One region of the Promicromonospora sp. NPDC050880 genome, then DNA from elsewhere that is predicted to be linked to it. Evidence: predicted binding sites of a transcription regulator. Region 1 holds the regulator's gene; the other holds the start of a gene.

Region 1 (4,403 bases):
GCCCGGTCGCCATGGTCGCTGCCCTCTACGTGCTGGCCGGGGTGCTGATGGCCGTCACCTTCGCGTCGCTCACCGCGGGTGTCGCAGGTTCACTCTTCGTTCCCGGCGCGACGCAGGAGGCTGCCCGGGAAGCCGGGCGAGAGCCTGGCGACCGACGTGCGCCCGGCACGTCGGCGGCTGGGTCCGGCGGCAGCACCGACCACACCTCGGCCGGCACTCGTGGACAGCCGTCGGCCCCCACGCGACGGCCACCGTGACATCTCCGTTGCATCGTCGTCCGCGCGGTGCTGCCCGGCACGACAAAGGCCGCCGACCTGGTCGTTCACCAGATCAGCGGCCCCCGCCACCTCGTCTCAGCCGCTCTTGCGCCGGAACATCTTCTGCACGGGACCGGTCGTCTCCGACCCGTGCACCGCGCCCGTGTTCACGTCACCCGCCGACGTACGCTGCCGGGCCGCGTTCTTGCGGTCGAGCGCTTCCTTGAAGCGCGCCTTCGCGTCCGCGCTCGGCGCGGTCGGGGTCGTGGGCTCCTGCGCCTGGTCGGCAGTGGGCTTCTCGTCCGTCACACCGATCACCTCCTTGAGTTTCGGGGGTCCCTCGATCGGGTCCGTCGTCCGGCCCCAGCCTGCACCACACCCAGCCCGGGTGCCAGCGCATTTCACCGAGCCGGGGCGCAGCCGGCTCAAGCCTGCGCGGCCGTCCGTTCCGCGCGCTCGGCGCGCAGCGACGTGATGGCGCTCTCGAAGTCCTCGAGCGAGTCGAAGGACTGGTAGACGCTCGCGAACCGGAGGTAGGCCACCTCGTCGAGCTCGCGCAGCGGCCCGAGGATGGCGAGGCCCACCTCGTAGGCGTCGATCTCCGCGCTGCCGTTGCTCCGCAGGGTCTCCTCGACGCGCTGGGCCAGGATCGCAAGGTCGTCGTCGCTGACGGGACGGCCCTGGCAGGCCTTGCGCACGCCCGCCGCCACCTTGTCACGGCTGAAGGGCTCGGTGGCCCCCGACCGCTTCACCACCGACAGGCTGGCGGTCTCGACCGTCGTGAACCGCCGGTTGCAGTTCGGGCACTGCCGCCGGCGCCTGATCGACAGGCCGTCGTCGGCGGTCCGTGAGTCCACCACGCGCGAGTCAGCGTGGCGACAGAACGGGCAGTGCATGCTCACTCCTGCGTGGTCGACCACGGACCGGAGGCCTCCGGTCGCGCCCCGACCGTAAGCGGGCAAACCACCGCCATGCAACATCGCCGCAACATTTGACGGCGAACCGTGTCCCCGGGTCACTCCTCGGGAAGAAGAAGGAGCTGACCCACCCGGACGCTACCGGACGACATCTCGTTCAGTTCCTGGAGCCGAGCCACCGCGTCCCGGACGTCCTCGCCCGGCCGGACCATCTCCTGCGCATATCCCCAGAGGGTCTCCCCCGGCTGGACCGCGTGCACCCGCACCTCGACGGGTTCACCCGGCGAGCTGGCCACCGCCGTGGCACCCCAGGTGGCCATCGGCGCCACGAGCAGCATGGCCAGCAGCACGAGCACCACGCGGCCGCGCCGCGTGATCCGCAGCCCGGCCAGGCCGAGCCGCTCCGCGACCGTGCGCGACGGCGCCTGCGCGTGGGGCCGGACCACGACCGGCCCGATCGGCCGCACCGGCGCGTAGGTCTCGGTGTACGCCGGGGTGTACGCCGGTGTGTACTGCCGCAACGGGATCACGTCCCCCATGGCCCCTCCTCGAAGAGCGAGTCGAACCTCTGTCCGTCATACACGCGTTCGTCGAACGCACGTACCATTGTGTAGCACGAGACACCGGCCGTGTCGAGACACGCTCGAACATTCGTTTGAGCCGAGCCGCTTTGTGACCTAGAGTGGGTCCCGCAGAGGAGAACATTTGTCGGAACGGGAGGGGCACGGGTATGACGGGACGGGACGAGACCAGCGACACGAGAGCCGTCGACACGGCACTTCCTGTCGACATGACAGTCTCTGGCGTCGCCACGCTGGACGCGCCGGGCGACGAGGCGGTCGCCGACGTGCACGCGATCTCGCCGGCAGACCGCCTCACCGAGCGCCAGCGCCTCGTGCTCGACACGATCCGGCAGTCCTTCGAGACGCGCGGCTACCCGCCGTCGATGCGTGAGATCGGAGAGGCCGTCGGCCTCGCGAGCCCGTCCAGCGTCAAGCACCAGCTCCAGATGCTGGAGAAGAAGGGCTTCCTGCGCCGCGACCCCAACCGGCCGCGTGCCATGGAGCTCGTCGAGCCGCTCGCCGAGCAGGTGGACAAGCCGTCGCGCGGGGAGATCCACTGGCCCGAGCCGCGGCGCAGCGGCCAGATCCACTGGGGCAGCTCGGTGCCGGACGACGCCGGCACCCCGCCGCCGTCGTACGTGCCGCTCGTCGGCCGCATCGCGGCCGGTGGCCCGATCCTCGCCGAGCAGGTCGTCGAGGACGTCTTCCCGCTCCCCCGCCAGCTCGTGGGCGACGGTGAGCTGTTCCTCCTCAAGGTCGCGGGCGACTCGATGGTCGACGCCGCGATCTGCGACGGGGACTGGGTCGTGGTGCGTCGGCAGAACGTGGCCGAGCAGGGCGAGATCGTCGCCGCCATGATCGACGGCGAGGCCACGGTCAAGACGTTCAAGCAGGCCGGCGGCCACGTGTTCCTGCTGCCGCAGAACCCGGCCTACGAGCCCATCCCGGGTGACGAGGCGCAGATCCTGGGCCGCGTCGTCGCGGTGCTGCGCAGCCTCTAGGCGCCCGCGGCGGAGCGCGGAGCGCCCGTCCGCGATCCGATCGGTTCGACCCCCCGCGGTCGAAGCCGCCGGGTCGCGGGCGGGCGCTCCGGCATCACCGGCGGTGCGCGGCCAGGCTCAGAACCCGAAGCGCCGCAGCACCCCGCGCACGCTCTCGGCGGACGCCCGCAGGCCCACCAGCTCCTCGTCCGACAGCGGCACGCGCACCGTGCCCGGGACCCCGCGGCGGTCCACGAGCGAGGGCACCGACAGGCACACGTCGCCGATCCCGTGGTAGTCGTCCAGCAGGGACGACACCGGCATGATCCGGCCCTCGTCCTTGAGCACCGCCTCGATGATCCGGGTGGCTGCGAGGCCGACGGCGTAGTTGGTGGCGCCCTTGCCCGCGATGATCCGGTAGGCCGAGTCCACGACCTCGCGGTGCACCTCGGCCCGCACCGCGGCGTCCAGCGGCGGGTGGCCGGCCAAGGGCTCCCACTCCAGCAGCGGTACCCCGCCGATCGAGGCAGAGCTCCACAGCGCGATCTCCGAGTCGCCGTGCTCCCCCGCGATGTACGCGTGCACGTTGGCGACCGCCACCCCGCAGCGTTCGGCGAGCCCTGCCCGCAGCCGCGACGAGTCGAGCACGGTGCCGCTGCCGAACATCTGCTCGCGGGGCAGTCCCGAGATCTGGAGCGCCGCGTACGTGACCACGTCCACGGGGTTGGTGACCATCAGGTAGGTCGCGTCGGGCGCGACCTCCACCAGGGGTGGCAGGATCTGGCGCATCAGGCCGATCGTTCCCTCGGCGAGGTCGAGCCGGGTCTGCCCGGGCTTCTGCTTCGCCCCGGCCGTGACGACCACGACGTCCGCGTCCGCGCAGACGGCCACGTCGTCCGAGCCGATCACGTGGGCCTGGGAGGTGAACATGAGCCCGTGCCGCAGGTCGAGCACCTCGGCCTCGACCTTGGCCCGGTTCACGTCGTGCAGCGCGATGGTGCGCGCCGAGCCACGGGTGAGCGCGGCGAAGGCCAGCGTGGAGCCGACCGCCCCCGCCCCGACGATCGCGAGCTTCGTGGTCCGGGCTGCGGGGCTTCGGTCGGCCGGGACGTCCGAGATGGCTGCCATGCGCCTAGGTTAGGTGTCCAGCCTGGCCAGCGCGGCGCGGACGAGCGCCGGATCGGTCGTGGGCCAGAACCCGGGCATCGACCGGGTGAGGAACGACGCATAGCGTGCGGTGGCGAGCCGCGGGTCGAGCACCGCCACCACGCCCCGGTCCTCCGTGCTCCGTACGAGGCGCCCCGCGCCCTGCGCGAGCAGCAGGGCCGCATGCTGGGCCGAGACCGCCATGAACCCGTTGCCGCCCGCCTGCTCCACGGCGCGGGCACGGGCCGCCTTGACCGGGTCGTCGGGGCGCGGGAACGGGATGCGGTCGATGAGCACGAGCTGGCACGACGGGCCCGGCACGTCGACGCCCTGCCAGAGGGACAGCGTGCCGAACAGGCACGTCGCCGGGTCCTGCGCGAACTCGCGCACCAGCGTGGGGAGCTGGTCGTCCCCCTGCGCCAGGATCGGCACGTCGAGTCGCTCCCGCATCGCCTCCGCCGCCGCGTTCGCCGCGCGCCGCGACGAGAACAGACCGAGCGTGCGGCCCCCCGCCGCCGTGATGAGCTCCGCGATCTCGTC
Region 2 (4,403 bases), on a different contig from region 1:
TGTCTCTTCTCGTGTGCGCGCCGGGGTACGTCCGGTGCGGGTTCGGCGCCGTCCGGGGTCACCGGACGGCGCGGCCGTCACTTGCCGTCCGCGTCGGCGTCCCGTCGCTGCTGCTCCCGGTACTCGCGCTGAGCGGTGTCCAGGCCGGACAGGTCGTCGGGAACGTCGTTCGCGTCCGGGCTGATGGTACTTCCCGTTTCGCCGTTCGATGTGACGTCGGCCTCATCGGCCGCGTCGTCGTCGTCCGCGTCCTCGGCGACGGGCTCGTCGATCTTCTTCGCGATGGCGGCACGGAGCCATGTGGTGGGGCTGCCCGGGAAGGACTCGATGGTCACCTGGTCGGTGGACTCGTCGACGTCGATGACGGTGCCGATCATGCCGGAGGCGGTCATGACCTTGGTCCCGACGGTGAGGTTGTTCCGGAACTCCGCGGCCTCGCGCTGCTGCTTGCGGGTACGGGAGGACATGAAGAACATCACCACGAGGAGGATCGCGATGAGGATGAGGAATGAGGGGTCCACAGTGGATGGTCCTGTTCGATTGCTGGGTCGGGTGTGCCACGCACGCACGTCACGCACAGGTACGACGAGGATCCAACCCAGTGTAGTGCGCGGTGGGCTGATCCTCGGATCGCGGCGGACGGCGCCACAGGGACAACGTCAGGGATCCAGCAAAGTTCCCTGGTCCTCGGCCGCGGTGCCCCCTGCCGCGGCGGCGCCGGGCTGCGCGGGCGGCGTCAGCCCCAGGTGCTCCCAGGCCGCGAGCGTGGCCACGCGGCCGCGCGGCGTGCGCCCCACGAGCCCTTCGCGCACGAGGTACGGCTCGGCGACGGTCTCGACCGTCTCCGCCTCCTCGCCCACGGTCATGGCCAGCGTGGACAGGCCCACGGGCCCGCCGCCGAACCGCGTGCACAGCGCGGTGAGCACGGCGCGGTCGAGGCGGTCCAGGCCGATGGGGTCCACCTCGTAGACCTCCAGGGCGGACTTCGCGGCGTGCAGGTCGAGGCGTCCGTCGCCGCGCACCTGCGCCCAGTCGCGCACGCGGCGCAGCAGCCGGTTGGCGATGCGGGGCGTGCCGCGGGAGCGGCCGGCGATCTCGTGGGCGGCCGCGTGCTCCAGGTGGACGCCGAGCAGGCCGGAGGAGCGCAGGATCACGCGCTCCAGCTCGGCGGCCGAGTAGTAGTCCATGTGGCCGGTGAAGCCGAACCGGTCGCGCAGCGGGGCGGGCAGCAGGCCGGACCGGGTGGTGGCGCCTACCACGGTGAACCGCGGCAGCGCCAGCGGGATCGCGGAGGCACCGGCGCCCTTGCCCACCACGACGTCGACCCGGAAGTCCTCCATCGCGACGTACAGGAGCTCCTCGGCGGGGCGGGCCAGGCGGTGGATCTCGTCGATGAACAGCACGTCGCCCTCCTCCAGGGAGGACAGGACGGCGGCGAGGTCGCCGGCGTGCTGGATGGCCGGCCCGCTGGTGAGCCGCAGGTGCGACTCCAGCTCGCCCGCGATGATCATGGCCAGCGTGGTCTTGCCGAGGCCCGGCGGGCCGGACAGGAGCACGTGGTCGGGCGGGTTGCCGCGGGCCAGGGCGGCCTGGAGCACGAGGGAGAGCTGGTCGCGCACCACCTGCTGGCCCACGAAGTCGTCGAGCCGCTTGGGACGCAGCGCGGCCTCGGCGGCCCGCTCCACCTCGTCGGCGCTGGGCGCGACGATCCGGCCGCCGGCGCCTCCCGTGTCGGTGGAGACGTCAGCCACGGTGGCCTCCCAGCAGGCGCAGCGCGGCGCGGAGCGTGGTGGCGACCTCGTCGGCGGCCACGACCTCGGCCCCCGCCTCGGCGAGCACCTTCGCGACGGCGTCGTCGGCCTGCTTGGCCGGCCAGCCGAGGCCCGTCAGTGCCTCGACGACCCGCTCGGTGTGGTCGCCGGCGACCGTCGCCGCAGCGGTCGCGGCCTCCGCCGGAGCGCTGCCGGAGGCGGGGCCCAGGCGGTCGCCGAGCTCCAGCACGATGCGCTGGGCGCCTTTCCTGCCGATGCCGGGCACGCGGGTCAGCGCGGCGAGGTCCTCGGTGGCGACGGCGCGGCGCAGCGCGTCCGGGGTGTGCACGGCGAGCATCGCGAGCGCCAGGCGCGGGCCGACGCCGGAGACCGTCTGCACCGCCTCGAACACGTCACGCTCGTCGGCGTCGCCGAACCCGTAGAGGGTCATCGAGTCCTCGCGGACCACCATGCTCGTGGCGACACGCGCCGTCTCGCCGACGCGGAGCCCGGCGAGCGTGGTGGGCGTGGCATGCACCAGGTAGCCGACGCCGCCGACGTCCACCACCACGCGGTCCAGGCCCACGTGGGCCACGGTCCCCGTCAGCGAGGCGATCACGGGCTCCCCTTTCACGATCGAACGTTCGTGCGAGGAGCCTAACAAGCGCGGGGCCGCGTTCCCGGGCAGGCACGCCGCCGGGAGCCGGCGCAGGGGGGAGGCCGAAGGGTCAGCGCCGCGGACGCTGCCGGGCGGCCTGCTCGGCGGCGGCCCACGCCCGCTGGGCCGGGGTGAGCTCGTGCCGGTCGCCGCCCTGGAGGGCCCCGGACGGCCGCCAGAGGTGGCAGACGGCGAGCGCGAGGGCGTCGGCGGCGTCGGCGGGGCGGGGCGCCTCCTCCAGGTCGAGGATGCGGGTGATCATCGTCGTCACCTGCGCCTTGTCGGCGCGGCCCGAGCCGGTCACCGCGGCCTTCACCTCGGACGGCGTGTGCAGCGCGACGGGCACGCCGCGGCGGGCCGCGGCCACCATGGCCAGGCCCGCCGCCTGGGCGGTCCCCATCACCGTGCCGACGTTGTGCTGGGCGAAGACCCGCTCGACGGCCACGACGTCGGGGACGTGCTCGTCGAGCCACGCGTCCAGGCCTTCGGCCACCTTCAGCAGCCGCAGATCGGTGGACAGGTCCGCGTCGGAGCGGATCACCCCGACCGCGACCATCCGGGCCCGGCGACCCGGCAGCGAGTCGACGACACCGACGCCGCACCTGGTCAGACCGGGGTCAACACCGAGAACGCGCACGGAGGAACCCTCTCACGCGCGCCCCCGGGGGCCCGGCAGGCTCGCCTACTCCTCGTCGTCGAGGGCCGCCATGACCTCGTCGCTCGCGTCGAAGTTGGCGTAGACGTTCTGCACGTCGTCGCTGTCCTCGAGCGCGTCGATGAGGCGCATGATCTTGCGGGCGCCCTCGACGTCCACCTCGACCTGCATGGAGGGGTGGAAGATCACGTCGGCGGAGTCGTACTCGATACCCGCCTCCTGGATGGCCGTGCGCACCTGCACCAGGTCGGTGGCCTCGCTGAGCACCTCGATGACCTCGCCCTGGTCGGTGACCTCCTCGGCGCCCGCGTCGAGGGCGGCCAGCATCACGTCGTCCTCCGTGACGCCGTCGGCCTTGGGCACCACGACCAGGCCCTTGCGGGAGAACAGGTACGACACCGAGCCCGGGTCGGCAAGGTTGCCGCCGTTGCGGGAGAACGCCAGGCGCACCTCGGAGGCGGCGCGGTTCTTGTTGTCGGTGAGGCACTCGACGAGGACGGCGATGCCGTTGGTGCCGTAGCCCTCGTACATGATCGTCTGGTAGTCGACGGCGTCGGCGCCCTCGCCGGAGCCGCGCTTGACCGCACGGTCGATGTTGTCGTTGGGGACCGACGACTTCTTCGCCTTCTGGACCGCGTCGAACAGCGTCGGGTTACCGGCGAGATCGCCGCCGCCCGTGCGCGCCGCGACCTCGATGTTCTTGATCAGCTTGGCGAAGAGCTTGCCGCGCTTGGCGTCGATCGCGGCCTTCTTGTGCTTGGTCGTGGCCCACTTGGAGTGACCTGACATGCCTTTACCTGACTCCTTGCGTTTACGGTGACTCGTGTGCGGTGACTGGTGCAGTGGCGTCGAACGGTAGCGGGACGACCGCTCAGCCGCCCGCAACCATGCCGGCGAACAACCCGTGCACGCGCGTGTCCCCCGTGATCTCGGGGTGGAACGCGGTGGCGAGCAGCGGCCCCTGCCGTGCTGCGACGATTCTACCGGCGGCCGCCACCGGACGGCCCTGCGTATCCACAGCCGGGATCCGCGCGAGCACCTCGACGTCGCTCCCGGCCTCCTCGATCCAGGGGGCGCGGATGAACGCGGTGCGCACCGGTCCGCCGTCCCCGGCGTCCGAGATGCCCGTGAACTCGAGGTCCGTCTCGAACGAGTCGACCTGCCGGCCGAACGCGTTGCGCCGCACCACCACGTCCATCCCGCCGACCGTCTGCTGGTCCGCGGTGCCGTCCAGGATCCGGTCGGCGAGCAGGATCATCCCCGCGCACGAGCCGTACACCGGCAGGCCTTCCTTGATGCGGGTCTGCAACAGGTCGCGCAGCTCGAAGATCCGCAGCAG

Evidence for each region. Region 1 encodes LexA, which represses DNA repair genes until DNA is damaged. Its sites were predicted from a motif close to TCGAACANNTGTTCGA; they were not measured.
Region 2: a site for LexA is predicted at 2,388-2,403, ahead of ruvA (Holliday junction branch migration protein RuvA). Genes of this name have one in related genera too.

The regions. Positions count from the first base shown of each region.
Region 1 is NZ_JBITFV010000004.1:156,352-160,754, forward strand. It holds gene ACIBBF_RS09795 (hypothetical protein) at 1-257, shown strand, start outside; gene ACIBBF_RS09800 (DUF5302 domain-containing protein) at 354-566, opposite strand; gene nrdR (transcriptional regulator NrdR) at 683-1,153, opposite strand; gene ACIBBF_RS09810 (LysM peptidoglycan-binding domain-containing protein) at 1,273-1,713, opposite strand; gene lexA (transcriptional repressor LexA) at 1,965-2,738, shown strand; gene ACIBBF_RS09820 (L-lactate dehydrogenase) at 2,856-3,845, opposite strand; gene ACIBBF_RS09825 (ATP-dependent DNA helicase) at 3,855-4,403, opposite strand, start outside.
Region 2 is NZ_JBITFV010000006.1:25,096-29,498, forward strand. It holds gene yajC (preprotein translocase subunit YajC) at 78-521, opposite strand; gene ruvB (Holliday junction branch migration DNA helicase RuvB) at 660-1,751, opposite strand; gene ruvA (Holliday junction branch migration protein RuvA) at 1,744-2,370, opposite strand; gene ruvC (crossover junction endodeoxyribonuclease RuvC) at 2,480-3,046, opposite strand; gene ACIBBF_RS12405 (YebC/PmpR family DNA-binding transcriptional regulator) at 3,092-3,853, opposite strand; gene pdxT (pyridoxal 5'-phosphate synthase glutaminase subunit PdxT) at 3,936-4,403, opposite strand, start outside.